DNA from 4 places in the Marinobacterium aestuarii genome. Region 1 is predicted to be linked to each of the others. Evidence: predicted binding sites of a transcription regulator. Region 1 holds the regulator's gene; each other region holds the start of a gene.
What was found. The regulator sigma-54, encoded in region 1, starts transcription at its own class of promoters, with help from an activator protein. The targets are predictions, from matches to a motif close to TGGCACNNNNNTTGCTNT.
Positions count from the first base shown of each region.

Region 1 (7,318 bases):
CATTCTCGAACACCGTCATGTCGGTGAACAGGGCTCCGCTCTGAAACAGCATGCCCATGCGCGCGCGCACCTCGAACAGGTCCGCCCGCGACAGCGTGGGAATATTGTCACCCTCAAGCTCAATGCGTCCGGTATCGGGCAGCAGCTGGCCCCCGATCAGTTTCAGCAAGGTGGTTTTACCTGTCCCCGAAGGCCCCATGATCGCAGTGATCTTGCCGCGCGGGATCTGCATGTTCAGATCGCGGAAGATGCTACGTTCACCACGGGAGAAACTCAGGTTACTGATATTGATTGTGAAATCTTCGATGTTTTCCATATATGAAGCAGCAGGTCAGCCTTGAGCCTGCCGTGATATTCGCCCTGGCAGATTAAAAGGCTGAAATATATCATTGCGGCGCACAAACCGGAAATTTTACTTAGGCAACGGCGCCCACAGGGCCTGATTTCCGGCTCCACGCTTGCACGGACTTGCCATTCTGTTCTAATAGATGCCCTGCGCAGCCTGCCACGGGGCCTGTGCCTTAGTGTGCAGCCAGATCCAGGCCGCTGCCGGGAGCTGTCCGTGCCGCTCCGTCATGCATTCAGTGCCGAAAATCCGGCCCTGCTCTGAGCGGCACTGTGACCGGCACTGCTGTACACTGTGCGTATTTTGAAAGCCACGACCATTTAACAACCCGCAAGGCCGAATTCGATGAGCGAACCCTTCGACTATCTCAGCACCGCACGCCGCACCATCGAACTGGAGCGTGACGCTGTATCCGACCTGCTCAATCACCTGAACGGCGATTTCACCCGCGCCTGCGACCTGCTGCTTGGCTGCGAGGGCCGCGTGATCGTGACCGGCATGGGCAAGTCCGGCCATATCGGCAACAAGATAGCCGCAACCCTCGCCAGCACGGGCACCCCGGCGTTTTTTGTTCACCCGGGTGAAGCCAGCCACGGCGATATGGGCATGATTACCAGCAAGGATGTGGTTATTGCTCTATCCAACTCCGGCGAAACCTCTGAAGTCGTGACCATTTTACCCCTGATCAAACGCATGAATGCCCCCCTGATCAGCATTACGGCCAACCCCAACTCCACCATGGCCCAGGCCTCGGATGCCAGCCTGCATATCGGTGTCGAGCGCGAAGCCTGCCCCCTGGGCCTGGCGCCAACGTCCAGCACCACGGCTCAGCTGGTGATGGGAGATGCCCTGGCCATCGCCCTGCTGGAAGCCCGCGGTTTCAGCGCCGAAGACTTTGCCTTTTCCCACCCCGGCGGCAGTTTGGGGCGCCGCCTGCTGCTCAAGGTCAGCGACCTGATGCACACCGGCGACGATATCCCTTGCGTCAGCAGCGATACTTCGATTAATCAGACGCTGCTGGAAGTAACCCGCAAGCGCCTGGGCATGACCGCGGTGACCGATAGCGAAGGCCGCCTGTGCGGTCTCTTTACCGACGGTGACCTGCGCCGCACTCTGGATCGCGACATCGACCTGAAGAACACGCCCATCAGCGAGGTCATGACACCGGACTGCACCACGGTCGCCGCCGGCATTTTGGCCGCCGAGGCGTTGCAGGTGATGCAGTCACGCCAGATCAACGCCCTGCTGGTGGTGGACGAGAACCGTCGCCCGGTCGGCGCCCTGAACATGCACGACATGCTCAAGGCAGGAGTGATCTGATGAGCCTTTACAACCCCTCTGCGTCACTACCCAGTGAACTGGTTGAACGCCTGCGCAAGGTTACCCTGGCGGTGTTTGACGTCGACGGCGTGCTGACCGACGGTCATCTTGATTTCCTCCCCGATGGCTCCGAAGTAAAAAGCTTCAATACCCTGGACGGCCTGGGCATCAAGCTGCTGCAGCAGGCCGGCATCGAAACCGCCATTATTACCGGTCGCCGCTCACCCCAGGTGGAAATGCGTGCCAAGGCACTGGGCATTACCCATCTGCTGCAGGGGCGTGAAGACAAGCTGGTCGCACTCAAGGAAATCTGGGCCCAGACGGCGCACGACAGCGACACCACCGCCTATATCGGCGATGACTGGCCGGATCTTGCAGCCATTCGCGCCGTCGCCTTTGGCGCTACAGTTCCCAACGGCCATCCGCTGATGCTGCAGCATGCACACTGGTGCACCCAGCGGGCAGGCGGCGCAGGCGCGGGACGCGAATTCTGCGAGCAGATACTCAGCGCCCGTGGCCAGCTCGAGTCCCTTATTAGCGAGTACCTCTAGATCATGTTGAGCAGCCGGACGCGTCTTATCCTCGCCACCGCCCTGCTGGCACCAATACTGCTTTACTGGGGGGCCGATCGCGCCCCCACTGAGGCAGCAGCACCCGAGCTAACACCAGGCAGCGCCGATACGGACTACTATCTGCGCGATGCCACCATTCGCCAGTTCGATGCCCGCGGACAGCTGCATCAGGAGCTCAGATCGCCGCAGCTCGAACACTACCCGCAGCCCGGCGAACTGCGCGCCCGGACGCCGGACATAGTGCTGTTTCGCAACGATAGTCGGGGCGAGGTGCTGATCAGCGCCCAGCAGGGCCGGATGCAGGACAGTGACGAGCAGGTCCGGCTCAACGGCGCCGTGCGCGTACAGAGCAGCAGTGACAAAGGCGCCAGCAGCACACCGCTGCGGCTGGAAACCGAAGCACTGACCCTGATGCCATCAGAACAATTTATCGAAACAGACACCGCCGTCACGCTGTTCAGCCAGGGGGGTGAAACCCGGGCCAATGGCATGAAGGCTTACCTGAATAGCCGCCAAGTCGAGCTACTGTCCGATGTCGAGGGACGCTATGAAACCAAATAATACCCGCCTCTGGCTGGCAGCCCTGCTGTCCCTGAGTCTTTCCGGCACCAGTCTGGCCCTGCCGACCGATCGCAACCAGCCGATCCATGTCAGCGCCGACACCGCCACCATCGATGACAACACCGGCATCACCACCTATAGCGGCAATGTCGAGATTGCCCAGGGCACGTTGAAAATCAACGCCCGCAATGTTGACCTGCACCGCAGCGAATCCGGCGTCAATCGCATTCTGGCCACGGGGGATGTCAAGTTCGAGCAACAGGCGGCCAAAGACAAGCCGGTGACCAATGCCTATGGCGAGCGCATGGACTACCAGGTCAATCGCCAGGAAATCACCATCACCGGCAAGGCCCGGGTGGTGCAGCAGAAAGACACCTTTACCGGGCAGAAGATCGTTTACAACCTCGACAAATCCCTGGTCAACGCCTTCAGCGGCGAAGGCGGCCAGGGCCGTGTGCAGATGGTCATCCAGCCCAAAGGGGCGGCGCAATGACCAGCACACTGGAAGCGCGCCAGCTGGCCAAAAGCTACAAGGGCCGGGCCGTTGTACGGGATGTTTCACTGAGCCTGAAAAGCGGCCAGATTACGGGGCTGCTGGGCCCCAACGGGGCCGGCAAGACCACCTGCTTCTACATGATTGTCGGGCTCGTTAACGCCGATCAGGGCCAGGTACTGCTCAACGACCAGGACATCACCTCCCTGCCGATGCACGGCCGTGCCCGCAAGGGACTGGGCTACCTGCCCCAGGAAGCGTCCATTTTTCGCAAGCTCAGCGTGCGTGACAACCTGATGGCCATCCTCGAGACCCGCAAGGATCTTGACCGCGCCGGCCGCGAGCAGCGTCTTGAGCAATTGCTGGAAGAATTCCACATTGTGCACATCCGCGACAGCCTCGGCATGGCGCTGTCCGGCGGCGAGCGTCGCCGGGTCGAGATTGCCCGCTGCCTGGCCACCGAGCCGACCTTTATTCTGCTCGACGAGCCCTTTGCCGGGGTGGACCCCATTTCGGTCAACGATATCAAGAACACCATCCGCCACCTGCAGACCAAGGGCATCGGCGTCCTGATCACCGATCACAATGTGCGCGAAACCCTCGACATCTGCGAACACGCCTATATCGTCAGCGAAGGCGGCATTCTGGCCCAGGGCACACCGGCGGACATCATCGCCAACAAGCAGGTCAAGGCCGCCTACCTGGGCGAACAATTCAGGCTTTAAGCCCGGACTGGGTGATATCTCTTTTTTTGGCGCTGCATGACCACCGCGGCGGTGTTTCTTCAGTCTGCCTGACAGATAGACGACGCCCGCCCCCGGTTAGGCATATAATGCACAGCAACTCGACCCACTCCCACAGATAACGCAGTCTTTCTATGAAGCAAGGGCTCCACCTAAAAATTGGTCAGCACCTGACCATGACGCCCCAGTTACAGCAGGCCATTCGCCTGCTGCAGTTGTCGACACTCGACCTCCAGCAGGAAATTCAGGAAGCGCTCGAAAACAATCCCATGCTCGAGTCCTCCGACGAGGATCACGACGAAGCAGCGGATGCCGATTACAACGAGCACCAGAACTCCGAGGCGCCACAAAAGGCCAGCGAGAGCGAGGGCGAACGCGCCAGTGCGGAAAACTCCGCCAGCGACGACAGCCCCCAGGCCGAAGACAGCTGGAATGACGACATCCCCGAGGAGCTTGGCACCGACAGTTCCTGGGACGACACCTTTCAGAGCAGCCAGCCCAGCGGCCCGGCCCGCGATGACGACGGCAGCATGGAGTCCAATGATACGGCGGAGGAAACGCTGCAGGATCATCTGGAGTGGCAGCTTAACCTGACACCCATGAGCGACCTGGACCGTTTTATCGCCACAGGCATTGTCGATGGCATCGATGCCAACGGTTACCTGCGTATATCTCTGGATGAACTGCTGGAACACTTCAAGCAGGAAAACCCGGAGGATTTCGAAGACGTCGACTCCGACGATATCGAAACCGTACTGCACCGTATCCAGCAGTTCGATCCCGCCGGCGTCGGCGGCCGGGATCTGGGCGAATGCCTGGCCATTCAGCTGCGTCAGCTACCGGAGTCGACTCCCTGGCGCAAGGAAGCAATTCGCGTGGTCAGCGAGTTTATCCAGCTGCTTGGCAGCCGGGATTACAAACAGCTGCTGCGCCGCACAAGGCTGAAAGAACACCAGCTGCAGGAAGTCATACTGCTGATTCAGAGCCTGAACCCACAGCCCGGCGCCAGCATCACCACCAGCACCGCCGAATATGTGATACCCGATGTTGTGGTCACCAAGGTCAAGGGCTTCTGGACGGTCGCGCTCAACCCCGACACAGCGCCGCGCCTGCGCATCAACACCCAGTACTCGGATCTGATCCGACGCGCCGACAACAGCTCCGACAACACCTATCTGAAGAACCACCTGCAGGAAGCACGCTGGTTCATCAAGAGCCTGCAGAGCCGCAACGAAACCCTGCTGAAGGTATCGCGGGAAATCGTCGTTCGCCAGGAGGGCTTTCTCGAGCAGGGCGAAGAGGCCATGCAGCCGCTGGTGCTGCATGACATCGCCGAGGCCGTCGAGATGCATGAGTCCACAATCTCCCGGGTCACCACCCAGAAGTACATGCACACCCCCCGGGGCATCTTCGAGCTGAAGTATTTTTTCTCCAGCCACGTCGGTACCAGCGACGGCGGCGCCGCCTCTTCCACCGCCATTCGGGCGCTGATAAAGCGCCTGGTGGCAGCGGAAAGTACCACCAAACCACTGAGCGACAGCAAGATCGCCACGCTGCTTGACGAGCAGGGTTTTCAAGTCGCCAGGCGTACAGTGGCGAAATACCGTGAAGCAATGAATATTGCACCTTCTAATGAGCGCAAGCGTCTGGTTTAATTGAGATGCAAACAAGGCGATCTTTCGCCGCTGTTGACTAGGAGAAAACTATGCAGATCAACATCACAGGACATCACGTCGAACTTACCGATGCACTGCACGAGTATGTACATAGTAAATTCGGCAAGCTTGAGCGGCACTTCGATAACATCACCAATGTCCAGGTTACCCTGAGTGTAGAAAAGCTGCGTCAGCAGGCCGAAGCCGATGTTCACCTTGCAGGAGGCAAGTTGTTTGCGACTCACGAACACCAGGACATGTACGCCGCCATTGATGGTCTGACCGACAAGCTTGACCGTCAAATCATCAAGCACAAAGAAAAAACCAAAAACCACAAATAACGGTAAACAAATAAGCCCATGTATCTGCATGAACTGCTGACCCCCGCTCTGACATTCTGCAACCTTGATGGGGGCAGCAAAAAACGTGTACTGGAAACAGCCAGTAACTTGATCGCCGAGCAGGCACAAGGGCTGGCCGCTGAAGAAATCTTCAGCGGCCTGATTGGCCGGGAACGGCTTGGCAGCACCGGTATTGGCAGCGGCATCGCCATTCCACACTGCCGGCTTGAGAACGCTACCCAGGCCAGCGGCATGATGATCAAGCTCGCTGAACCTATTGATTTTGACGCCATCGACAACCAGCCGGTGGACCTTCTTTTTGTACTGCTGGTGCCCTCCGAGGCCAGCGATGAACATTTGCAAACCCTGGCCATGCTGGCCGAACTCTTCAGCCGCGCAGAAGTACTGACAGCGCTTCGCGATACCACTTCTGACCAGCAGCTATTCGATACTGCCCTGCGTCTGGCATCGCACTGAGTACAAATCCCATGTCACAGGCCCTGCTTACCCCCACAGCATCCCGCCTGATGGCTCCAGCATGAAACTGGTGGTCATCAGCGGCCTGTCCGGCTCCGGCAAAAGCACCGCGCTCCAAGCACTGGAAGATGTCGATTTCTACTGTATCGACAACCTTCCTGCCCTGCTGCTGCCCAGCCTGATCGAGCAAATGCTGAAGGACCCTATGCCGCCGGAGAAACTGGCGGTCAGCATTGATGCCCGCAACCTGTTGAGCAACCTGCGTCAGTTCCCCAAGTTGCTCAAGAAGATGCGCACCCGCTATGCCGAGGTCAATACCGAGGTCCTTTACCTGGACGCCTCGGACCCGACGCTGCTCAAACGCTACAGCGCCACGCGGCGCAAGCACCCACTGTCCGGCGAGAACACAGGCCTGCAGCAGGCGATAAAAAACGAGCGGCTACTGCTCGAACCCATCGCCAATATGGCTGACCTGCGCATCGACACCACCCGCTTGAAGCTGTACGACCTGCGGGACAGCATCAAGCTGCGCGTATCCCAGCGCACCGAACAGCAGCTCTCGGTCCAGTTCGAATCCTTTGGTTTCAAACACGGTGTGCCACTGGATGTCGACTTCACCTTCGATGTGCGGGTACTGCCGAACCCCTTCTGGATTCCGGAGCTGCGCGGCTTTACCGGCCTCGACGATCCCGTCATCCGCTTTCTCGAACAGGCCCCGGAAGTGGCGGAAATGACCGGCGACATCCGGGACTTCATCGCCAAATGGCTACCGCGCTTCAAGAGCAACAACCGCAGCTATATCACCATCGG
Region 1 covers NZ_CP015839.1:1,310,487-1,317,804, reverse strand. The annotation lists gene A8C75_RS05815 (ATP-binding cassette domain-containing protein) at 1-316, opposite strand, end outside; gene A8C75_RS05810 (KpsF/GutQ family sugar-phosphate isomerase) at 692-1,666, shown strand; gene A8C75_RS05805 (KdsC family phosphatase) at 1,666-2,217, shown strand; gene lptC (LPS export ABC transporter periplasmic protein LptC) at 2,221-2,799, shown strand; gene lptA (lipopolysaccharide transport periplasmic protein LptA) at 2,786-3,292, shown strand; gene lptB (LPS export ABC transporter ATP-binding protein) at 3,289-4,017, shown strand; gene A8C75_RS05785 (RNA polymerase factor sigma-54) at 4,170-5,690, shown strand; gene hpf (ribosome hibernation promoting factor) at 5,741-6,031, shown strand; gene ptsN (PTS IIA-like nitrogen regulatory protein PtsN) at 6,050-6,508, shown strand; gene rapZ (RNase adapter RapZ) at 6,570-7,318, shown strand, end outside.

Region 2 (7,318 bases), 3.4 Mb from region 1:
AGGTCTGGTAGCCATCGGTTTTGAGATGTTTGGCAACATTGGGGATATGCTTGTTGATCTTGCTATCCAGCGTCACTACGCCATTAACGTGATTGTAGGTTCCCGTCAGGATGCTGGCGCGGCTCGGTGTACAGATGGAATTGGTGACGTAGCAGTGATTAAGGCGCATACCCTCCTGCGCAATTCGATCCAGGTTCGGCGTCTGATTTATTCCATAGCCGTAGCAGCTGATGGCCTTAGAGGCGTGATCGTCCGCCATGATGAATAGAATATTTGGCTTTGAATTCATTAGTTCCTCCGTCATGGGTCAAGGAGTTTTCAGGCTGTTCGCCGCATCGTGCAGTATTTTTTTGTAACGACTGATGTGTTTTTCTTTATCGGGAACCTGTAGAGCGGCTTCGGCGATACAGATAAGGAATAAGGGACTGCCGTTTGCATCAAGGATGAGTTTTGCGAAGCGTCTGATGCCCCGAACATTACCTTCGATATCATAAGCTACATCACTGATGTCCGTGGACTCTATGATATCTTTTGCTTCGCTCTCGGTAATGAATTCCCGTTCAGTACCGGTACGAAAAAATGCTGTTTTGTCGAATGTCTCACTGACTTTTTCCCAGCCAAGGGCTTTCAAATAAAGACGGGAAGGGGAGTCGAGTTCATACATTGCACGTCTAAAACCTGGTTGTGCGCGCAAGCGAATTGCCAGATCCTTGTATTCGTTTTTTGAATGCCAAAGCAGGTGGTCGCTATCAATTAGAATCGATTCAGCCGTTTGCTGAGAGCTGTCAGCAATATCATTCAGAACCTGTTCCAGCTTTTTAAGATAATCGCTGGACATGGGCAGTGATTTTTTAAATTCAAAGTTGCTTATATAAGTTGTGTGACTCTGTCGCTGTATATAACCCGTCTGTTCAAGGGTACTGACGATTCTGAACAGGGTTGCCATGGCTATATTGCAGTGCCTGGCGATTTCAGTGAGCGATACGGGTTGTTGCCCACTGGTGGCGAAAAACTCCAGCACCTTGAGTGTTCTTTTAACGGGCTCTGACATGGTGGTTTCTGTCTTTAGTCGCTTTTAGTTATGGAGTGATAGTACGCCCGACCCAAACAAAAAGTCAATAATGAAATATTAAAAGCCAAATATGGAATATCTTGAGTTTGGTGGAGGCATCTGGTGGCTGGTTGAGAGCTTTTGGAGCCTGTGTGCTCGGGCGGGAATGCATTTTTTGCAGGCGGTATAGGGTAACTTATTGATTTTAAGTGTTTTTTATATCAGGCATCTTCAGCCTTGAGAGTGACTTTGTTTCAGATAGGGTTTTCAAATATGAAATTCCAATACGAAAAAGGCCGCCGAGACAGAATTCGGGCGGACTTTTGCCGCGGGTGGCAGGCCCGGCCTGAATGTTGTCAGGCCTCCAGCGTACCTCATGGCAGGCCCCGTGGTTTGCGCTGTGGCGGCATACAGGCACAAAAAAGGGGAGTACCTGGCGGCACTCCCCTTTTTACAAGACTATTAAGACCGGATCACTGCAGCTGCAGCGACCCGCTTACTTCTTGTTGCGCTTGCGCTCGTTTTCTTTCAGCAGCTTCTTGCGAATACGCAGGCCTTTGGGAGTTACCTCCACCAGCTCGTCGTCTTCGATGAAGTCCAGCGCCTGCTCCAGGGTGAAGCGGATCGCCGGAGTCAGCTGAATGTTTTCGTCGGTGCCGGAGGCACGAACGTTGGTCAGCTGCTTGCCTTTGGTCGGGTTCACGGCCAGGTCGTTGGTGCGGCTGTGGATGCCCAGGATCATGCCTTCGTAAACATCGGTGTTAGGCTCGATGCACAGACGGCCACGTTCCTGCAGGTTCCACAGGGCATAGCCCAGGGCCTTGCCGGTGACCATGGTCACCAGTACGCCGTTCATGCGCGAGGTGACTTCGCCTTCCTTGATCGGACCGTAGTGATCGAAGGTCGAGGTCAGGATGCCAGTACCGGAGGTCATGGTCAGGAAGATGGAGCGGAAACCGATCAGACCACGGGACGGAATCATGAAGGTCAGGCGTACGCGGCCCTTGCCATCCACTTCCATGTTGGTCATGTCGCCTTTGCGCTTGCCCAGCTCTTCGATAACCGAACCCTGGTGCTGCTCTTCAACGTCCAGCATAACCAGTTCGTACGGTTCTTCTACCTTGCCGTCGACGATCTTCTGGATAACTTCGGGGCGGGACACGCCCAGCTCGAAGCCTTCGCGACGCATGGTTTCGATCAGTACCGACAGGTGCAGTTCGCCACGACCGGAGACCTTGAATTTTTCAGGGGATTCGCCCTGTTCAACCCGCAGTGCCACGTTGTGGATCAATTCGCGCTCGAGGCGGTCCTTGATGTTACGGCTGGTGACGAACTTACCGTCCTGGCCTGCGAACGGCGAATCGTTGACCTGGAAGGTCATGGAAACGGTGGGTTCGTCGACGCTCAGCGGCGGCAGGGCTTCTACCAGGGACGGATCACACAGGGTATCGGAGATGTTGAGTCCATCGATACCGGTGATGCAGATGATGTCGCCGGCCTTGGCCTGCTGTACTTCAACGCGTTCCAGACCCATGTAACCCATGATCTTCAGAACCTTGCCGCTACGGACCTTGCCGTCGTGGTCGATAACCTTGACCTGGGCATTGACCGCGATCCGGCCGCGCTTGACGCGACCTACACCGATGACGCCAACATAGCTGTTGTAGTCCAGTGCCGAGATCTGCATCTGCAGCGGGCCATCCATGTCGACATCCGGCGGGCTGACGTGCTCAACCACGGCTTCGAACAGCGGTGTCATGTCATCGCTCATCTGATCGACTTCAAGACCTGCGATGCCGTTCAGGGCAGAGGCGTAAACGATCGGGAAGTCGAGCTGCTCGTCGGTGGCACCCAGGTTATCGAACAGGTCGAAGACCTGATCTACAACCCAGTCAGGGCGCGCGCCCGGACGGTCAACCTTGTTGATGACCACGATCGGGCGCAGGCCCTGGGCGAAAGCTTTCTGGGTCACGAAGCGAGTCTGGGGCATCGGGCCGTCGACGGCGTCAACCAGCAGCAGTACGGAGTCAACCATGGACAGAACGCGTTCCACTTCACCACCGAAGTCGGCGTGTCCCGGGGTATCGACGATATTGATCCGGTAACCGTTCCATTCAATGGCGGTGTTTTTCGCCAGAATGGTAATACCGCGCTCACGCTCCTGATCGTTGGAGTCCATGACGCGCTCAGCGCCTTCATCGCGTCGGCCCAGGGTACCGGACTGCTGCAGCAACTTGTCGACCAGTGTGGTTTTACCATGGTCAACGTGCGCGATGATGGCAATGTTTCTAAGCTTCTCGATCACCAGTTCTTACCTTCAAGAAAATCGGAAAGGCGGCATTATACGGGAGCGAAGCCGAACAAGCGATCAGCATATGATCAAAATGTGGCCAGTTGGGCAACTGTTTCTGTTTGCAGGGGGCTTCGCACGAAAAATACTCCGAGGGCCCCTTTTTGAGGCAGACAGCTTTGGAAGGGTTGCAGTATGATTGGGCTCGCTGATGCTCGCATGGGCAGAAAATACTGTAAATGACCCGTAGTAGTGCGCTGGCGTTCTTTTGTGCTTCATGTTGGTGCGCCGCTGGGGCTTCGTCGGGTCTGGATTGACCGAAAATGAAGCACTTAGGGCTTTTGTAGTGCTGGCACGGAGATTGCTCTTGCTACAGCCAAGAGGTTGTAGGCCGTTTTTAGCAGGACTGCAGAACCACGGATCTGACAGTTTCAACAGAGTGGAGAAAGGCAAATGTCAGAGAATACTCTGAATCTGATTAAAGAAAGCGAAGCTCGCTGGATTGATATGCGCTTTACCGATTTCAAAGGTAAAGAGCAGCATCTCACCATTCCGGTTTCGGACATGGGTGATGAATTCTTCGAAGACGGCAAAATGTTCGATGGTTCTTCCATCGCAGGCTGGAAGGGAATCAACGAATCCGACATGATCCTGATGCCGGACGACAGCGCTTCCGTGCTGGACCCCTTTGCTGAAGACGCTACCGTTATCGTACGTTGCAACATCGTTGAGCCCATGACTGGCCAGGGTTACGACCGTGACCCGCGTTCTGTTGCAACGCGCGCCGAAGAATACCTGAAGTCTACCGGCATTGCCGATAGCTGCATGCTGGGCCCAGAGCCGGAATTCTTCGTGTTCGATTCTGTTGAGTGGCACGCCGGTATCGGTGGTTGCGGTTACAGCATCGGTTCTGAAGAAGCGTCCTGGTCGTCCGACAAGCAGTTCGAAGGCGGCCGTAACACCGGTCACCGTCCGCGCGTTAAAGGCGGTTACTTCCCGGTTCCGCCAATCGATTCCCTGCACGACCTGCGCGCCGCCATGTGCGATGCCATGGAAGCCATGGGCCTGACCATCGAAGTTCACCACCACGAAGTTGCCACCGCCGGCCAGTGCGAAATTGGCGTGCGCGGTAACAGCCTGGTGAAAAAGGCGGACGAAGTTCAGATCCTGAAGTACTGCGTGCACAACGTGGCCCACAGCTACGGCAAGACTGCGACCTTTATGCCCAAGCCGCTGGTTGGCGATAACGGCTCAGGTATGCACGTGCATCTGTCCATGAACAAGGACGGCGTGAACATCTTCGCGGGTGACGGCTACGGTGGTCTGAGCGAAACTGCACTGTTCTACATTGGCGGTATCGTCAAGCACGCCAAGGCTCTGAACGCCATTTGCAACCCGGCTACCAACTCTTACAAGCGTCTGGTACCTGGCTTCGAAGCGCCGGTCATGCTGGCATACTCTGCCCGCAACCGTTCCGCGTCGCTGCGCATTCCTTACACTACCAGCCCCAAGGGCCGTCGTGTGGAAGCGCGCTTCCCGGATCCTGCTGCCAACCCTTACCTGTGCTTCGCGGCACTGCTGATGGCGGGTATCGACGGTATCAAGAACAAGATTCATCCTGGCGACCCGGCTGACAAAGATTTGTACGACCTGCCGCCGGAAGAAGCGAAGCTGATCCCGACCGTTGCCGAGAGCCTCGACGAAGCGCTGCTGGCACTGGAAGCGGATCGTGAGTTCCTCACCGCTGGCGGAGTATTCTCCGACGACATGCTGGATGCTTACATCCGCCTGAAGCGTGAAGAACTGGCGCGCGTCAACATGACGACGCACCCGGTAGAGTTCGACCTCTACTACTCCGTATAAGCCGTTCCGTATAAGAAAGGTGCCGCTGTGGTGGCGCTGATCTGACGGCCCGCAAAAAACCTCCTTCGGGAGGTTTTTTTGTGCCTGTTTTTCGCCATCGGCACTGTCGCGGTGGCGATCAATTCGGGGTTACATCGGCCGCTGAGCAGGAAGTAAAAAAGCCGTTATTCGTTATTCGTTATTCGTAGCTAGCATCAGACCTTGCACCTTGCACCTTGCACCTTGCACCTTGGAACTGTGCTTCACAGCGGGCGCTGCGGATGTCGGAATTCGCTAGGCTCATTACCAACCTGCGAATGCCGTTGTAGCCGGGAAATGAGCTCCGGGCGAATTTCGAAGATATACCGGCAAATTCCGAGAAACAGGGTAAAACTGGCGGCGTTCGAGCAGAGGGTCTAACTGTGTGCCCACTTTTGTGGGGGCGCACAGTCATTGTGGAGCGCCATTCCAAGGCGCCATAGCAGAGCGCGTGGCTGTTGTGGTGCGGCTGGCTGTTATAGGGCGCGGGAATGCACCATAGTGGTGCATGTCCGCGCCCAAGGCTAAACTCTAGCAGGGCGCCGGGTTGCCCCATTATGGCGCCGGCCAGGGCATTCAGCCCGTTTTAGCGCTGTCAGCAAGTTGGCGCTGATCTTGCTACTACTTATAGAGTCCAGCAACAGAGTTCATTATGTTCAGGCCATCTCAGCACAAGCAGATACTCGATAACCTCAGCAAGGCTGTGATCATGCTCGATGGCGCGCTGTGCATCGTTTACATGAATCCGGCGGCCGAGATGCTGTTCGAGGCCACCATGCGCAGGCTCAAGGGCATGCGGGCGGAAGAATGGCTGGCGGCCAGTCCGGCCGAACTGCAGGTATTGCAGAACTCGATGGCGTCGGGGCATCCCTACACCAAGCGCGAGGCGCGCATGATCACCATGAGCGGGCATGAGCTGACCGTCGATTACAGCGTCAATACGATTCCGCAGTCCGGTGGTGGTCGCACCCTGCTGGTGGAAGTGGAAGCGCGTGACCGACTGATGCGCATCGAGCGCGAAGAAGAGTTGCTGGCCCGCCACGCCGCGGCGCGCAATCTGGTGCGTGGACTGGCCCACGAAATCAAGAATCCACTGGGGGGCATTCGCGGCGCCGCGCAATTGCTGGAGCGCGAACTGAACGATGCCGACCTGCACGAATATACCCGTGTCATCATCGAAGAGGCCGACCGGCTGCGCAACCTGGTGGACCGGCTGCTGGGGCCGCGCAAGCTGCCACAGCTGTCGGCGGTGAACATTCACGCCATCCTCGAACGGGTGTGCAGCCTGGTGAATGCCGAGAGTGGTGGCTGGATCAACATCCAGCGGGACTACGACCCCAGTATTCCCGAATTTACCGGTGACTCGGAGCAGCTGATTCAGGCGGTGCTGAACATAGTACGCAATGGCATGCAGGCGCTGCAGCGTGCCGGCACGCCTGAGCCGACGCTGCAGCTGCGCACCCGCGCCATGCGCCAGGTGACCCTGGGCACGGAGCGTCATCGTCTGGTGTGCTGTGTGATGATCAGCGACAACGGCCCGGGCATTCCCGCCGAAATATTCAACAACATCTTCTACCCCATGGTCACCGGACATGCCGATGGCACGGGTCTGGGGCTGTCCATTGCCCAGTCGATCATCAATCAGCACCAGGGGCTGATCGAGTGCGTGACTGAGCCGGGCGAAACCCAATTCAAACTCTTTATACCGTTGGAGCTACAGCATGAGAATCTCAGGTAACGTCTGGATCGTGGACGATGACCGGTCGATCCGCTGGGTGCTGGAAAAGGCGCTGGATCAGGCCGGACTTGAGACCCAGTCGTTCGACAACGCCGATGATCTGCTGCGCCGCCTGACGCGTGAGTGTCCCGACGCCATCATCAGCGACATCCGTATGCCCGGCACCGATGGTCTGGCCATGCTCGACAAGATTCAGGATACCCATCCTGAAATCCCGATCATTATCATGACCGCCCATTCGGATCTGGAAAGTGCGGTGGCATCCTACCAGGGCGGCGCCTTTGAATACCTGCCCAAGCCCTTTGATGTGGATGATGCCGTGGCACTGGCGCGCAGGGCCCTGGCCCACGCCCGGGAG
Region 2 covers NZ_CP015839.1:4,705,340-4,712,657, reverse strand. The annotation lists gene A8C75_RS20610 (sulfatase family protein) at 1-289, opposite strand, end outside; gene A8C75_RS20605 (helix-turn-helix domain-containing protein) at 308-1,051, opposite strand; gene typA (translational GTPase TypA) at 1,548-3,356, opposite strand; gene glnA (glutamate--ammonia ligase) at 3,795-5,204, shown strand; gene glnL (nitrogen regulation protein NR(II)) at 5,875-6,960, shown strand; gene glnG (nitrogen regulation protein NR(I)) at 6,944-7,318, shown strand, end outside.
Region 2: a site for sigma-54 is predicted at 3,692-3,709, ahead of glnA (glutamate--ammonia ligase). Genes of this name have one in related genera too.

Region 3 (7,318 bases), 1.2 Mb from region 1:
GACACAGGTTCAGTTCACCTTCGTGATCCACCGCCAGCATCTTCAGGCCGGCACCGCAGGGCAGCGCTTTCTTGTGGCCTTCATGGATATCGGTAATCAGCTGATGCAGGTTGGAAAAGCCGATATTGCGATGCTCCAGCGCAGCCTCCAGGTAGACCTGCCCCAGGCGTTTCATGCTGGCAAACACCTCGATCAGCTCCTCGCCACTGAGGTTGAAGTCGCTGATATCCCCCGAGGTCACCGGGGCAAAGCCGACTTCGGCGAAGCCCAGCTCATTGAACAGGTGGTCCCAAATGTTTTCCACATCGGTGATGCCCCGGGTCAGGGTAACGCGGGCACCCACGGGGCGGGAGTCGTAGCGTTTAAGCAGCCATTCCACCTTGCGCCGCACCACCTCGTAGGTGCCATTGCCACCCACGGTGATGCGGTTCTTGTCGTGAATCGCCTTGGGGCCATCGATGCTCACCGACAGGCCGAAGCGGTGGGCGTTGAGCCAGTCGATAATCTCTTCGTTCAGCAGAGTCGCGTTGGTGGTCATGACAAAGTCCACCGCCTTGCCCAGTGCCGGGAAGCGGGTTTCGCAGTAATCCACCACCTGCTGGATCAGCGGCCGGTTGCTCAGCGGCTCACCACCGAAGAACACCACTGTGTAGCGCTTTTCATCCGGCGACTCTCGCAGCAGCATCTCGACCGAGTCCTTCGCCGTCTCGAAGCTCATGCGCTTGCCGGCGGACGGCGTGTCCAGATCTTCCTTGTAGCAGTAGGTACAGCTGAGGTTGCAGCCGGTATTGACGTTCAGCACCACCGTTGTGAGCGGAAACTGATCCACCCGCCGGGTGCCGATTTCATCGGTCAGCGGCGAGCCGTCATTGATCAGCTCCAGCGCCTTGAGCTCGCGCAGGGTGTCGCTGATGTCCTGCTGCGGGTAACGCCCGCCAAGCTGACCAATCAGCTCGGAGGGCAACTGTGCCTGCTGACGCAGCAGGTCAATAATATCGCCGCAGGCGCCGTCCAGGGCAAACAGCGAGCTGGTAGGAATATGAAACAGCATGCGGTCATCGCCGACCTGTACTTCATGCAGATTGCGTTCAACAAGATTAAATAGTGCGCCCATGGGTATATCCTCAAGCCGAGGTTAGTGGTGCGAATTTGCGTCTGGTGGCCGATTGCGCGATCACGGAATCGGCGGATTGTTCCAGCGCTGCACCGTCACGATCATCTGTGCGCTGCCACTCAGGCTCTGGCCATCTTCTTCAACGCTGGCCACGACCTTGAGGTTGCCGGCATTGTTGGTGCTCATGCGCCTTTCAGGGTTAGGCCCGGCGGCACCTGGCGTAAAGCGTCCGGTCACCGCATCGATCACGCCGGCAAAGCGGGTATCTTCGTCTTCTGCGGCGCGCTCATCGAAGGGCTCCACCGACCAGCTGGCGGGGACTATGCCGATACGGTAGTCATCATCCGTGTTGGCGATACCATCGGTGCCCGCCGCCCAGGCTTCGGCATCAAACAGGCCGTATACCCGAGGCGTGGAGCTGCCATTGCCGCCAATGCGAGACACGCTGTATTCAGGCAGCACCCGGATACGGGCGATGCTGTCGTACAGACTAAAGGAAACAGGTTCGCTGTCGCCGACGCGCACCTCACGCAACCCAGTCGCATCCTGGGCAGCGCTGACCCGCAGGCGAATGGTGTCTTCAGTGCGCTGCAAAACCTCATCAATGGTAACGCCCTCGCCCAGCACGATGTCGCCGGCAAGGCCCGCGCCCACCAGGGTGATATCCGCACTGCTGCCCGCCTTGAGATAGCCGGGCTGCACCGCCAGCAATTGCGTGCTGTCGGCCTGCAGGCGTGCACCGCGGATATCAAAACCCACTTCATCGTGCTCGGTTTCAAACATGCGCCCGCTGATACGATCGCCATCCAAAGCAAACACTTGGCGCATGGCAACGCCGTCGACCTCAATCTCGCCACGCCACTCATAACCGGTATAGACGATGGCCTGGCCGCTGCCGCTAAGCGCCGTGCCATCGGCGTACTGGCCGACCAGCTCCAGGCTGTACAGGTCATCACCGCTGCGACGTGCGCTCAGGGTTGCGTTCATTTCGCCCCGTCCGGGAATCTGACCGATCAGGCGCCACTGTCCGGCAGGGTCCGCCTTGGCACTGGCCTGCCACTGGGTCCAGGCATCGGATTCCAGCCCATAGGTATCGGCCAGTTCGGGCACCATTGTGTCCAGTGCCAGGTTCAACCAGTCGCGATCGCGTCCCAGGGCCTGGTATTCGGTGGTGGGCCATTGCCCCAGGTGAAAGTGGACCAGGTGTTCCCACTCCGCCGCCGGCCTGCGCTGCAGGGCCACACGGGCACCGGAATGACAGCGGGCACAGGTCTGGGTGAAGGCCTCGGACTCGAAGCTCTCCATGGTGTTCAAACGGCGTTCCAGTGCGTAGCGAGCGCCGGCGGTTTCACTGGGCGCAAGACCCTGGCGGTCTGCCAGGTATTTGACCAGGGTGCGCCGATCTTCATCGCTGATTTGCAACCCGTGCATGACCTGCATGCGGGCAATGGACATCAGCCAGCCTTCCGGCGTCTTGCGCTGATGGCTGATACGGCTCCAGTTGCCATCGGGCTCGGCGGTATGACAGGCGGCACAGGTTTGGCCCATGATTTTCTGGGCATCGGTTTCGGCCAGCGCCGGCGTGCAGGCCAGGGCAACGGCCATGGGCAGCAGACGCCACCTCAGGTGCAGACGTGCATAGTTTTTATTCAAGGTCAGACCTCCTTGGTTGCAGGGTCATGCAGAAGCACTGGAACAGACTCACAACCGTGGCCCGTTCCTTTGCGAATAACAAGAGCACGCTCCGTGCCACAAGAACAAAAACACTATTTATCAATACCTTACATACTTACAGACGCCCATCAGCGCCGTCATCAACGGGCCTTGGCTGTCTTAATCCGCGACAACTGTTACAAACTGATACAACCCGCAGCACCCTGATACTACGGCCAGGCTTACCCTGCCCTGCATCAATTTTTAACGCCCGTCTCAATTTGCGACAGAACGGCCTGGAGGCATCCCGCCGGCCCGCCCATTCAATGGAAATTTTAATCTTTTAAAAACAATAGGATATGAAACAGACGCTAGCCTGGCACGGCTGTTGCGATAGTCCGCATGACACCGACACAACAACAAAGGTTAAGTGCAATGAGCTCCTATACCCTGCGTGCCGATACCGCGGCCTTTATCGATCAGCCCCACCAGCTTCTGATTGGCGACCAGCGTCCCGAAGCCAGCAACCAGCAGCGCATCGACGTGCTGAACCCCGCCACCGGCAAGCTGCTGACCAGCGTGGCCGCGGCCAGCAAGGACGATGTCAATGCGGCGGTGGCCTGTGCAAGGCGCACCTTCGAAAATTCGGCCTGGAGCCGCATGAAACCGGCGGATCGCGAACTGCTGTTGTGGCGCTTTGCGGACCTGGTGGAAAAGAACGCCGACATGCTGGCCGAACTTGAGTGCATGGATAATGGCAAGAGCCTGGGTATCGCCCGGGCGGTGGATATCCAGCTTGGCATCAACTTCATGCGCTACATGGCCGGCTGGGCCACCAAGATCGAGGGCAACAGCGTTGATGTATCCATGCCCTTTATGCCGGACGGTCAGTTCCACGGCTACACGCGCCGCGAGCCGCTGGGCGTTGTCGGCGCCATCGTGGCCTGGAACTTCCCGTTGCTGCTGGCCATCTGGAAGATTGCACCGGCGCTGGCGACCGGCTGCACCATCGTCCTCAAACCGGCTGAAGACACCCCTCTCACCGCCCTGAAGCTGGCTGAGCTGGCACTGGAAGCGGGCTATCCGCCGGGCGTACTGAACGTGGTAACGGGCCTGGGACAGGACGCCGGCGCGGCACTGTCGGCTCATCCGGATATCGACAAGCTCACGTTCACCGGGTCCACGCCGGTGGGCAAGATGATTGGCAAGGCGGCCATGGATAGCATGACCCGCGTGACCCTGGAGCTGGGCGGCAAGTCCCCCACCATAGTGCTGCCGGATGCGGACCTGGCCAGCGCCGCCCAGGGTGCGGCCAATGCGATCTTCTTTAACCAGGGACAGGTCTGCTGCGCCGGTTCGCGCCTGTACGTGCACCGCAAACACTTCGACAATGTGGTCGCCGATATCAGCGGCATCGCAGGCAGTATTCGCCTGGGCAACGGCATGGACCCGAGCGTACAGATGGGCCCCCTGGTCTCGGCCAAGCAGCAACAGCGGGTATTCGGCTATATCGAGCAGGGGCGTGAAAGCGGCGCCTCCATCGCCGCCGGCGGTACCATGAGCGGCCCCGGTTTCTTCGTGAGCCCCACCGTGATCGCCGATGTGGATCACCGCTCGCCCCTGGTGCAGGAAGAAATCTTCGGACCCGTACTGGTCGCCATGCCGTTTGACGACATCGACGAGGTTGTGCGCATGGCCAACGACAGCCCCTACGGTCTGGGCGCCAGTATCTGGTCCAACGACCTGTCGGCGGTGCATCGCATGATTCCGCGTATCAAGTCCGGCAGTGTCTGGGTCAACTGCCATACGGCGCTGGACCCGGCCCTGCCCTTTGGCGGCTACAAGCAGTCCGGCCTTGGGCGGGAAATGGGGGCTGAGGTGATTCACCACTATACCGAGGTCAAATCGGTTCTGATGCAGATCTGATCCTCGCCTGCAGCGGCGCTATACTGGATGTGAAACCAGTTGGCGCCGCCCATGCTTGGGGCCCGCGCCTGTTCAATCAGGGAGATCCAGCATGAACAAGTTCAATATCGAAGCCTGGTACAAACCCGAGGGCGCCCAGAAGTCCTCGCCCCAGGGACTGATCAGGTTCAGAGTTACCGCCGACATGCATCTGAAACTTGCCGCCGCCGAGGATCAGCTCAGTGACAGCAATGACCGGCTGGAGCTGGACATCGATATAGAGCAGGACGGCCTTGAACTGGAAACCCCGCCGGAATGCGGCGCACTGAAAGACTGCAAGTTTCATGTCTACCGCCATCGCAATGATGAACGCGGACACTTTTTCCTGGTTGGACACCGCGTCAGCGACGATGCCCTGGTCTACTCGAACGCCATAGTGATCGACCAGCTGGGCTGATTCTCCGTTCACTATCAGCGCACAACAGCCCTTCCCGCAGGCGCAACCAGAGGTCTCCCATCCCGACCTCTGGTCACCCTCATACCCATAGGCACCAGGCCATGGTCTGCTAGCCACCTGCGCACCACGGCTGCCATAGTCCATCGCATTACAAGATAATATTCACGACCTAAATGCCCAAATTTACAAGGACATCGCTACTTTACGGACAATAAAATATGTTTTATGCATCGATTTGCGAAATATATTCACCTTCCCTAAGATAGAACGCTCAGCAAAAAACACTATGGAGAGTTGGATGAAACGCACATTGACCGCGCTGCTACTGAGTTTAGTCAGCACACTGCCCCTGGCCGATACCCTGGATGACGCCAAGGCATCGGGCAAGCTGACACTGGCTGTGGCCAACGAGATTCCCTATGGCTACCTGTCCTCGGACGGAGAAGCCAAGGGCGAAGCGCCTGAAATAGCACTGCGGACACTCAAGGCACTGGGTATTGATAATGTCGAAGTGCTGGTCACCGAGTTTGGCTCGCTGATCCCCGGACTCAAAGCCGGACGTTTCGATGTTATTGCCGCCGGCATGTATATCAATCCCAAGCGCTGCGAACAAATTCTGTTTTCCAACCCCACCTACACCATCGGCGAAGGCTTTCTGGTAAAAACCGGCAATCCCCTGACGCTCACAGGCTACAACGACATCAAGACCCAACCGGATCTTAAGCTCGGCGTTATGGCCGGTGCCGTTGAGTTCGGTTATGCCAAGGACTTTGGCATAGCGCTCGATCAGATTGTCACCTTGCCGGACTACCCCAGTGGTGTTGCGGCCCTCAAGGCTGGCCGCGTCGATGCGCTGGCCGGTACCGTGCTCACCATGGCAGAGCTTGGCAAAAAAAGTGATGCCGTAGAACTGGCCCAACCCTTCGAGGATCTGGTCATCGACGGCGACAAGGTCAATGGCTACGGCGGCTTTGGTTTCCGCCGCGGTGACGAAGGCCTGCGCGACGCTTTCAACACGCAACTGGCCGCCTTTATCGGCAGTGAAGAGCATCTGGCCCTGGTGGAACCCTACGGTTTTGGCGCCCATACCCTGCCGGGTGATGTCACCACCGCACAGCTGTGCCAGCCCTGAATGGCCCGCAGGCCCCTTGGCACTTAGCGCAGCTAACGGCAACTAGCCAGCAGCCCGTCAACCGCTTGCAGACAGAGCGCCCCTTTAAGGGGCGCTACTCTTGGCACGTATTGCAACGGACAGGCTTAGCAACAGGTTCATTCACGGCCCCGCTGCCGGAACCCTGATAGCCCACTCCCTAGCGCGTTGCACCGCTATAAAAGGGCTCTTCGGCGCACAAAGCCAGGCCATGTCTGCTAAGGAACACCACCGATGCCTGTTTCCGAAATACTGGCCGCCTTGATGAGCGGTGCCGTCATCACGATGAAAATCGTGGTCATGGCGCTGCCGCTGGCGACCCTGATGGCATTTGCCGCCGGCCTGATGCGCTTGAGTAAGCGCCGCTCACTGAGCTGGCTCGCCATCGTCTATATAGAATTTGTCCGCGGCACCTCGGCCCTGATCCAGCTCTACTGGATCTACTTTGTACTGCCCCTGTTTGGCCTCAGTATCGATGCCGTCACCGCCGGTGTCGTAGCCCTGGGACTCAATATAGGCGCCTACGGTGCAGAGGTGGTGCGCGGTGGCCTGCTGTCGGTCGACAAAGGCCAGACAGAGGCGGCCATTGCGCTCAACTTTAGGCCGCGCCAGCGTCTGTGGCGCATCATCATGCCCCAGGCCCTCGTCGGCATGATGCCGCCCTTTGGCAACCTGGCGATCGAACTGGTCAAGGCCACCTCGCTGGTCAGCCTGATCACTATCGCCGACCTGACCTACCGGGCCAAATCACTGGCCGACATGACACTGCAGGTCGAGCAGATCTTCGGCCTGGTGCTGGTGTTCTATTTCGTGATGGCACAGGCGTTGAACCTGGGCCTGCGCGCGCTGGAAAAGCGCCTGGGCAAAGGCATGGATCGTGGGGGGCTGACATGATCAGACGACGTCACCTGAGCATCGTTGACCGCGCACAGAGCACGGAGGTTCTGTTTTGATAGAGTTTGACTGGGACTGGGCGTTTGCCTGGGAAGTGCTGCCACTGCTGCTCGACGCCTGCCTGATCACACTGCAGGCGACCCTG
Region 3 covers NZ_CP015839.1:2,480,714-2,488,031, reverse strand. The annotation lists gene peaB (quinohemoprotein amine dehydrogenase maturation protein) at 1-1,114, opposite strand, end outside; gene peaA (quinohemoprotein amine dehydrogenase subunit alpha) at 1,175-2,767, opposite strand; gene A8C75_RS10940 (aldehyde dehydrogenase family protein) at 3,203-4,693, shown strand; gene A8C75_RS10935 (hypothetical protein) at 4,785-5,129, shown strand; gene ehuB (ectoine/hydroxyectoine ABC transporter substrate-binding protein EhuB) at 5,428-6,261, shown strand; gene ehuC (ectoine/hydroxyectoine ABC transporter permease subunit EhuC) at 6,514-7,173, shown strand; gene ehuD (ectoine/hydroxyectoine ABC transporter permease subunit EhuD) at 7,229-7,318, shown strand, end outside.
Region 3: a site for sigma-54 is predicted at 2,849-2,866, ahead of peaA (quinohemoprotein amine dehydrogenase subunit alpha). Genes of this name have one in related genera too.

Region 4 (7,318 bases), 2.1 Mb from region 1:
CGGTTTAGTGCGGCACCTGACCAGGCTCAAGCTTGAGGCGGTATTCGTTGGCCATCATCCTCCAGCGCGGCAGGTTTTTCATCACCCCCAGACGCTCCAGATAGGATTCCGACAGCTTGCATGACAGATCGGCGCCAGGCGCATTGGCCAGCGCCGGCAGGAGCGCATCGGCCAGATGCAGCGCGCTCAGGGGTTCAAAGCGGATGCTGGGGGATGCGCTCGGAAAATGATGCAGCAGCACAGCCTCGACCACGCTGAAGGGCAGGTTCCACAACCCCAGTAAATAAGCGGCAGCCTCGGCGTGGGTCAGGCCCAGGCGCATTTTTTCCATGGCATACATGGGCTGCCCCATGCGCACGGACTCATCCATCAGGGCCTGATAGGCCTCAGGATTCTTGTTGGCCAGTACCGAAATGCCGAAATCATGCAGCAGGCCGGCCAAAAACGCCTGCCCCTGCTGGTTGCGATCCAGCCCGGCATCAGCACCAATCTGCTGTGCCAGGCGCGCCACCAGCATGGAGCGCTGATGCAGTTTGGAGAATGAAAAGGCGGTCCAGGTATCACGCTGACGATAACGGCTGAACAGGTGTGTCGCCAGCATCAGGTCGCGGATCATGCGCACACCAATAATGGTCACCGCCTCATCAATGCGACTGATCTGGCGCCTCAGACCAAAGAGCGCCGAGTTAACCAGCTGCATGAGCTTGGCGGCAATCGCCGGATCCTGCTCAATAATTTTGGCAATGCTCTTGGCGTCGGACACATCGGAGTTCAGCGCCTCATTCAGCGCACGGTAGACGGTGGGCAGAGTGGGCAGCCGCCCCAGACCGCTGATGTAGTCACGAATGGCCGACTTGTTAACCAGGCCTTCTATTCTGAGTGCATACTCGACTGCCGCGATAATCTGGGCGCCATTACTGCTGTCGGGCAGGGTCTGGTGAGCCACTTCCAGGGCTCTGGCGGAACTCGCCGGTGTCAGGTGGCCGCTGATCAGGATACGTACGATGCCAGGACGCTCCTCCGCAATCTTTTTCAGCAACTCCAGCGCCTTGTAGGGCTGCTGATAGGCCACCACGATCAGAACCTGGGAGTCGTAGTATTTCAGCCGCGACTGAACTTCACCCTCGTCATCCAGGCACATGACATCCCAGCCTGGATGACTGCCCACTTCGTGGGCCGCGCCGCGATGACTGAGCTTGGAGTCGCAGAACAGAATCCTGCAGATTTGACTGCTGCCCGCTGCCGCGCTCATTCAACGTCCCTCTGGATGCACGGTGATCCACTCTTTTTAGTCGCAAAAACGTGCTTTGTCGACCGGCGGTCGGTTCATATGCAGCGCCAAAAAGCGTAGAATCCGACAACTTCGTTTCAGTCTACCAGGTTCCATTAGCCGACTTATGACCCAGAATCCGCGCAAGATCCTCGTTACCAGTGCCCTGCCCTACGCCAACGGCCCCATTCACCTGGGCCACCTGGTGGAATACATCCAGACCGATATCTGGGTGCGTTTTCAAAAGCAGCGCGGCCATCAGTGCACCTACGTCTGTGCCGACGATGCCCACGGCACCCCTATCATGCTCAAGGCCGACCAGCTGGGCATCAGCCCGCAGGAACTGATCGCCAAGGTCAGCACCGAGCATCAGCGCGACTTCGCGGGCTTCATGGTGGATTTTGACAACTACTACTCCACCCATTCGGACGAGAACCGCGACTTCGCTGCGCTGATCTACAAGCGCCTGAATGACGGTGGCCATATTGCCCGCCGCACCATTACCCAGGCCTACGACCCCGAAAAACAGATGTTCCTGCCGGATCGCTTCGTCAAAGGTGAGTGCCCCAAATGCGGCGCTGCCGATCAGTATGGCGACTCCTGCGAAGCCTGTGGCGCGACCTACAGCCCGGTCGAGCTAAAGAATGCCTACTCCGCCGTCTCCGGTGCCAAGCCGATCGAGAAGGATTCCGAGCATTTCTTCTTCAAGCTCGGCGATTTCGAACAGTTCCTGCGTACCTGGGTTAATACGGACGATCATGTACAGGAGCACATGATCCACAAGCTCAACGAATGGTTCGAGTCGGGCCTGCAGCAGTGGGATATCTCCCGCGATGCCCCCTACTGGGGCTTTGAAATTCCGGATGCGCCGGGCAAGTATTTCTATGTCTGGCTGGATGCCCCCATCGGCTACATGGCCAGCTTCAAGAACTGGTGCGACAGCAACGACGTCGAGTTTGACGACTACTGGGGTGAATCCTCCGAGGCCGAGCTGTACCACTTTATCGGCAAGGATATCGCTTACTTCCACACCCTGTTCTGGCCGGCGATGCTCAAGGGTGCGGGCTTCCGCACGCCGACAAAGGTATTTTGTCATGGTTTCCTGACCGTCAACGGTCAGAAAATGTCCAAATCCCGCGGCACCTTTATTATGGCCGAGAGCTACCTCAAGCACCTGCGCCCCGAATACCTGCGCTACTACTTTGCCGCCAAGCTGGGTTCGGGCATCGACGATATCGACCTGAGCCTGGATGATTTCCGCATGCGCGTGAACGCCGACCTGGTCAACAAGGTGGTGAATATCGCCTCCCGCTGCGCGGGTTTTATCGCCAAGAAATTTGACGGCCAGCTTGGCGCCAGCCTGGTTCAGCCCGAACTCTACAAGGATGCCGTCAAGATGGGCGAGACCATCGCCCAGGCCTACGAGCAGCGTGAATATGCCCGCGCCATGCGTGAAATCATGCATATCGCCGACAGGGCCAACCAGTACATTGATGCTGCCGAACCCTGGGTGCTGGCCAAGCAGCCAGAGCGGGCGCAGGACGTACAGGACAGCTGCACCTTAGGCATTAACCTGTTCCGCGTTATTCTCAGCTACCTGGCACCGATTCTGCCTCAGGTGGCCGACGAAGCTGCGCACTTCCTCAACATTGACGGTTTCGCCTGGGATGACATCCAGACGCCGCTGCTGAACCACCGCATCAACAAGTTCAAGCCGCTGATGCAGCGCGTTGAGCCTGAGGCCATCGACAAGATGGTGGAAGACTCGAAACAGTCCATGCCGGCACCCGCGGCTCCGACAGCACCGGCCGTGAAAAGCCCCCTGGCGGCTGAACCTGTCGCGGATACCATCGAGTTTCCGGACTTTGCCAAGGTTGACCTGCGCATCGTCAAGATCGCCAAGGCCGAGCATGTGGAGGGCGCCGACAAGCTGCTGCGCCTGACCCTGGATCTGGGCGGTGAAACCCGCAATGTCTTCGCCGGGATCAAATCCGCCTATACGCCCGAACAGCTCGAAGGCAAGCTGACCGTCATGGTGGCCAACCTGGCACCGCGCAAGATGAAGTTCGGCGTCTCCGAGGGCATGGTACTGGCCGCAGGACCCGGCGGGCAGGATCTGTGGATTCTGGAGCCCCACCAAGGCGCCCAGCCCGGCATGCGCATTAAGTAGCTTCTACCCACAGGCCCTGCAAGTTTCAAAAATTGCAGGGCCTGCCGCCTGCTACCTTCTGCTGAATCCCGCTTTCCTGCGCAGCCTGTTGCCGCCTCAAAACCCTATCCGGCATCACCACGCGCATCCCACCTCATAAGGCTTTCAGCCAATCCATCCGGCGTATGCACGCAAAATTCGCGACGAATGGCTGCTGCCCCGGAGAACCTTGCCATTGCCCTCAAAAGCTTCGCAGTCCGTAGCCTGAATGAGCGCAGCGAATTCCGGGAAATGAGCCTCAGGCGAATTTCGAGGACGTGTCTGCGAATTCCGGGGCATTGTATAACCCTTGCCCCTTGCTGTGCTCTCCACAAGCCCACCGCTGCGCGCTGGTTGTCGGAATTCGCTGCGCTCATTGCCAACCGACCAAAGCCACACCGGGGCCACGGACTGCCCCCGTTGCCAAATCTAACGATAGTAGGCACGCCCCGCGACGAATAAGTAGAACAGTGTTAGGCCCGGCAGGCTGCTGGCAGAAATACCACGGTTTAGGTAACCAATTTACGCGCCCCTGGCACGTCAGTATCACCCGCTTTTTTATTGACTAACCGATCAACAAATAATTGTACCCCTGACCTTAATTCTTTACTGTAAGTCGATGTACAGGCCAAAACGCATGGTCTATCGTTAGAACGATTCAGTATATAAATCCAGCGACGCTTGGAGGGTCGCGGCACAAATTCGAGGGGTTATACAGGCATATTGTGGCACGCCTGTTGCTTAACCTTGGAAGTATAGCGCTATCATTGAAGATGGCGTCCAGCAATCCACAGAAGACAATAAGAATTACATGCCTGATCTCAGGAGGATCATTCCATGATGAAGAAAACTCTCGCAACAGCCATAGTCATGTCTACCGCTATCTCGGGACTGGCTGCGGCGGAAGGTACGCTCGAAGCCGTCAAGGCGCGCGGCGTATTGCAGTGTGGTGTTACCAGCGGAGTGCCCGGCTTTTCCGTACCGGATGAGCAGGGTAACTGGAAAGGCCTGGATGTTGATGTATGCCGCAGTATCGCAGCCGCGACTCTGGGTGATGCCAGCAAGGTTAAATATATTCCTCTTACCGCCAAGGAGCGCTTCACTGCGCTGCAGTCCGGCGAAATCGACGTACTCTCCCGTGTAACCACCTGGACCCAGACCCGCGATACTCAGCTGGGCCTAAACTTCACCGGCGTGACCTACTACGATGGCCAGGGTTTCCTGGTCAAGAAAGAACTGGGTCTGACCAGCGTCAAGGAACTGGATGGCGCCACCGTCTGTGTTCAGTCAGGTACCACCACCGAGCTCAACCTGTCCGACTACTTCCGAGCCAACGGTCTGACCTTCACCCCGGTAGTATTCGATACCAATGAACAGGCGGCCACCAGCTTTGATACCGGCCGTTGCGACTCCTTCACAACCGACCTGTCCCAGGCCTATGGCCTGCGCACCCGCATGAGCGATCCGGATGCCGTGGTGGCACTGCCGGAAGTCATTTCCAAGGAGCCCCTGGGCCCAGTGGTACGCCAGGGTGACGACCAGTGGTTCAACGTCGTCAAGTGGTCGCTCTACGCCATGCTCAACGCCGAAGAACTGGGTGTGAACTCAGCCAACGTCGATGAAATGAAGTCCAGTGAAAACCCCAACATCAAGCGCCTGCTGGGTGTTGATGGTCCCAAGGGCAAGGGTCTGGACATCGCTGATGACTGGTCTTACCAGATCATCAAGCAGGTGGGTAACTACGCTGAATCCTTTGACCGCAACGTCGGCAAAGACTCCCCGCTGAAAATCGACCGCGGCATCAACGCACTCTGGAACCAGGGAGGCTTCCAGTACGCGCCACCGATGCGTTAATCAAGCCGCAGACACGCCGGGTCCTCGGGCCCGGCACTGAAGGTCACCGGCCTAGCCGGCGATTAACACCTATCGGTCCCTGAGCCCATCGGTATTGCGTTACAGCACAATGCCGGCCGGGCTCCCACGGAGGACACTATGTCCGATGACACACCCAAGGCCGACAAGCCGGGCCACAAGCGCGCACCTGCCAGCGGGACCAGCTTCTGGAATGACCCCGCCAAGCGCGCGCTGATCTTTCAGGCTTTACTGCTCGGCATTATTGGCTTCTTCCTCTTTTCCGTCGTCAGCAACACCCTCAACAACCTTGAAACCCGCGGCATCACTACCGGCTTTGGCTTTCTGACCGAAGAAGCCGGCTTCAGCATTCCCCTCTCCCTGATCGATTACACCGCCGCCGACAGCTACGGCCGCACCTTTTTCGTCGGCTTGCTCAACACCGTGCTGGTGTCAGTAATGGGCATCATCGCCGCCACACTGCTGGGATTCGTACTCGGGGTGGCACGCCTGTCCAACAACTGGATGATCGCCAAACTTTCGACCATCTATATCGAGACCTTTCGCAACATACCGCTGCTACTGCAGATGTTCTTCTGGTACTTCGCGGTACTGCGCGCACTGCCCTCGCCGCGTCAGAGCATCGAGTTCCTTGGCAGCTTTCTGAACGTACGCGGCTTGTCCGTACCACGCCCGGTGGCGGAAGAGGGTCTGGGCATGGTGTTCTGGGCCTTTGTTGTCGCCATAGTGCTGAGCTTGATACTGGTGCGCTGGGCCCACCGGCGCCAGGACGCTACCGGGAAAATCTTTCCCAGCGGCTGGGCCAACACCGGCTTGATCATTGGTTTGCCACTGCTGACCTTCCTGGCCATGGGCGCACCCCTGTCCTTTGACGCGCCGGAACTCAAGGGTTTTAACTTCGTCGGCGGCATGACACTGATACCTGAACTGGTTGCCCTCTGGCTCGCACTGACCATCTACACCTCGGCCTTTATCGCCGAAACGGTTCGCGGCGGTATTCTGGCCGTGCCCAAGGGGCAGCTCGAAGCCTCCTCGGCACTGGGCCTGGCCAAGACACGCACCCTGCGCCTGATCGTGATTCCCCAGGCCATGCGCGTCATCATTCCACCGCTGACCAGCCAGTACCTGAACCTGACCAAGAACTCGTCACTGGCGACCGCCATCGGCTACCCCGATCTGGTATCCGTCTTTGCCGGCACCACGCTGAACCAGACCGGCCAGGCTATCGAGGTTATATCCATGACCATGGCGGTCTACCTGACGCTGAGCCTGCTCACCTCGCTGTTCATGAACTGGTACAACAAGCGCATGGCGCTGGTTGAACGCTAGCCAATTGCCGGAGAGCACCCCTTTATGAAATATGCTATCGAAGCCGCCCTGCCACCACCGCCCAATATGGTCGGTGTCATTGGCTGGATGCGGCGCAATCTGTTCAACGGCCCGATCAACTCAGTGGCCACTCTGGTCATCGGATTTCTGGCCATCTACTGGCTGACGCCAGTGCTGCAGTGGATGTTCATTGATGCCGACTGGATAGGCGAGAGCCGTGAAGCCTGCACCAGCGGCGGCGCCTGCTGGGTATTCATTTCCACCCGCATGGATCAGTTTCTGTATGGGTTCTATCCATCAGATGAATACTGGCGGCTGAATCTGGCCTTTGGGATGATGGCGGTTCTGATCGCCTGGCTGATGATCCCCAACCTGCCCTTCAAGGGCTGGGTGTCCTTCATCACCCTGGTGATCTATCCGATCATTGCCTTTTACCTGCTGACCGGCGGCGCCTTTGGCATGCCCTCGGTGGACACCCACCTGTGGGGCGGCTTCAGTCTGAACCTGGTACTGGCCGTTGTCGGCATAGTCGCCGCTATGCCGTTCGGCATCTTGCTGGCGCTGGGCCGGCGCTCCGAGATGCCGATCGTGCGCTCGCTGTCGGTGGTCTATATCGAGATCTGGCGCGGTGTGCCGCTGATCACAGTGCTGTTCATGGC
Region 4 covers NZ_CP015839.1:3,439,521-3,446,838, forward strand. The annotation lists gene A8C75_RS14995 (HDOD domain-containing protein) at 5-1,252, opposite strand; gene metG (methionine--tRNA ligase) at 1,398-3,440, shown strand; gene A8C75_RS15005 (amino acid ABC transporter substrate-binding protein) at 4,299-5,312, shown strand; gene A8C75_RS15010 (amino acid ABC transporter permease) at 5,451-6,659, shown strand; gene A8C75_RS15015 (amino acid ABC transporter permease) at 6,684-7,318, shown strand, end outside.
Region 4: a site for sigma-54 is predicted at 4,185-4,202, ahead of A8C75_RS15005 (amino acid ABC transporter substrate-binding protein). Genes of this name have one in related genera too.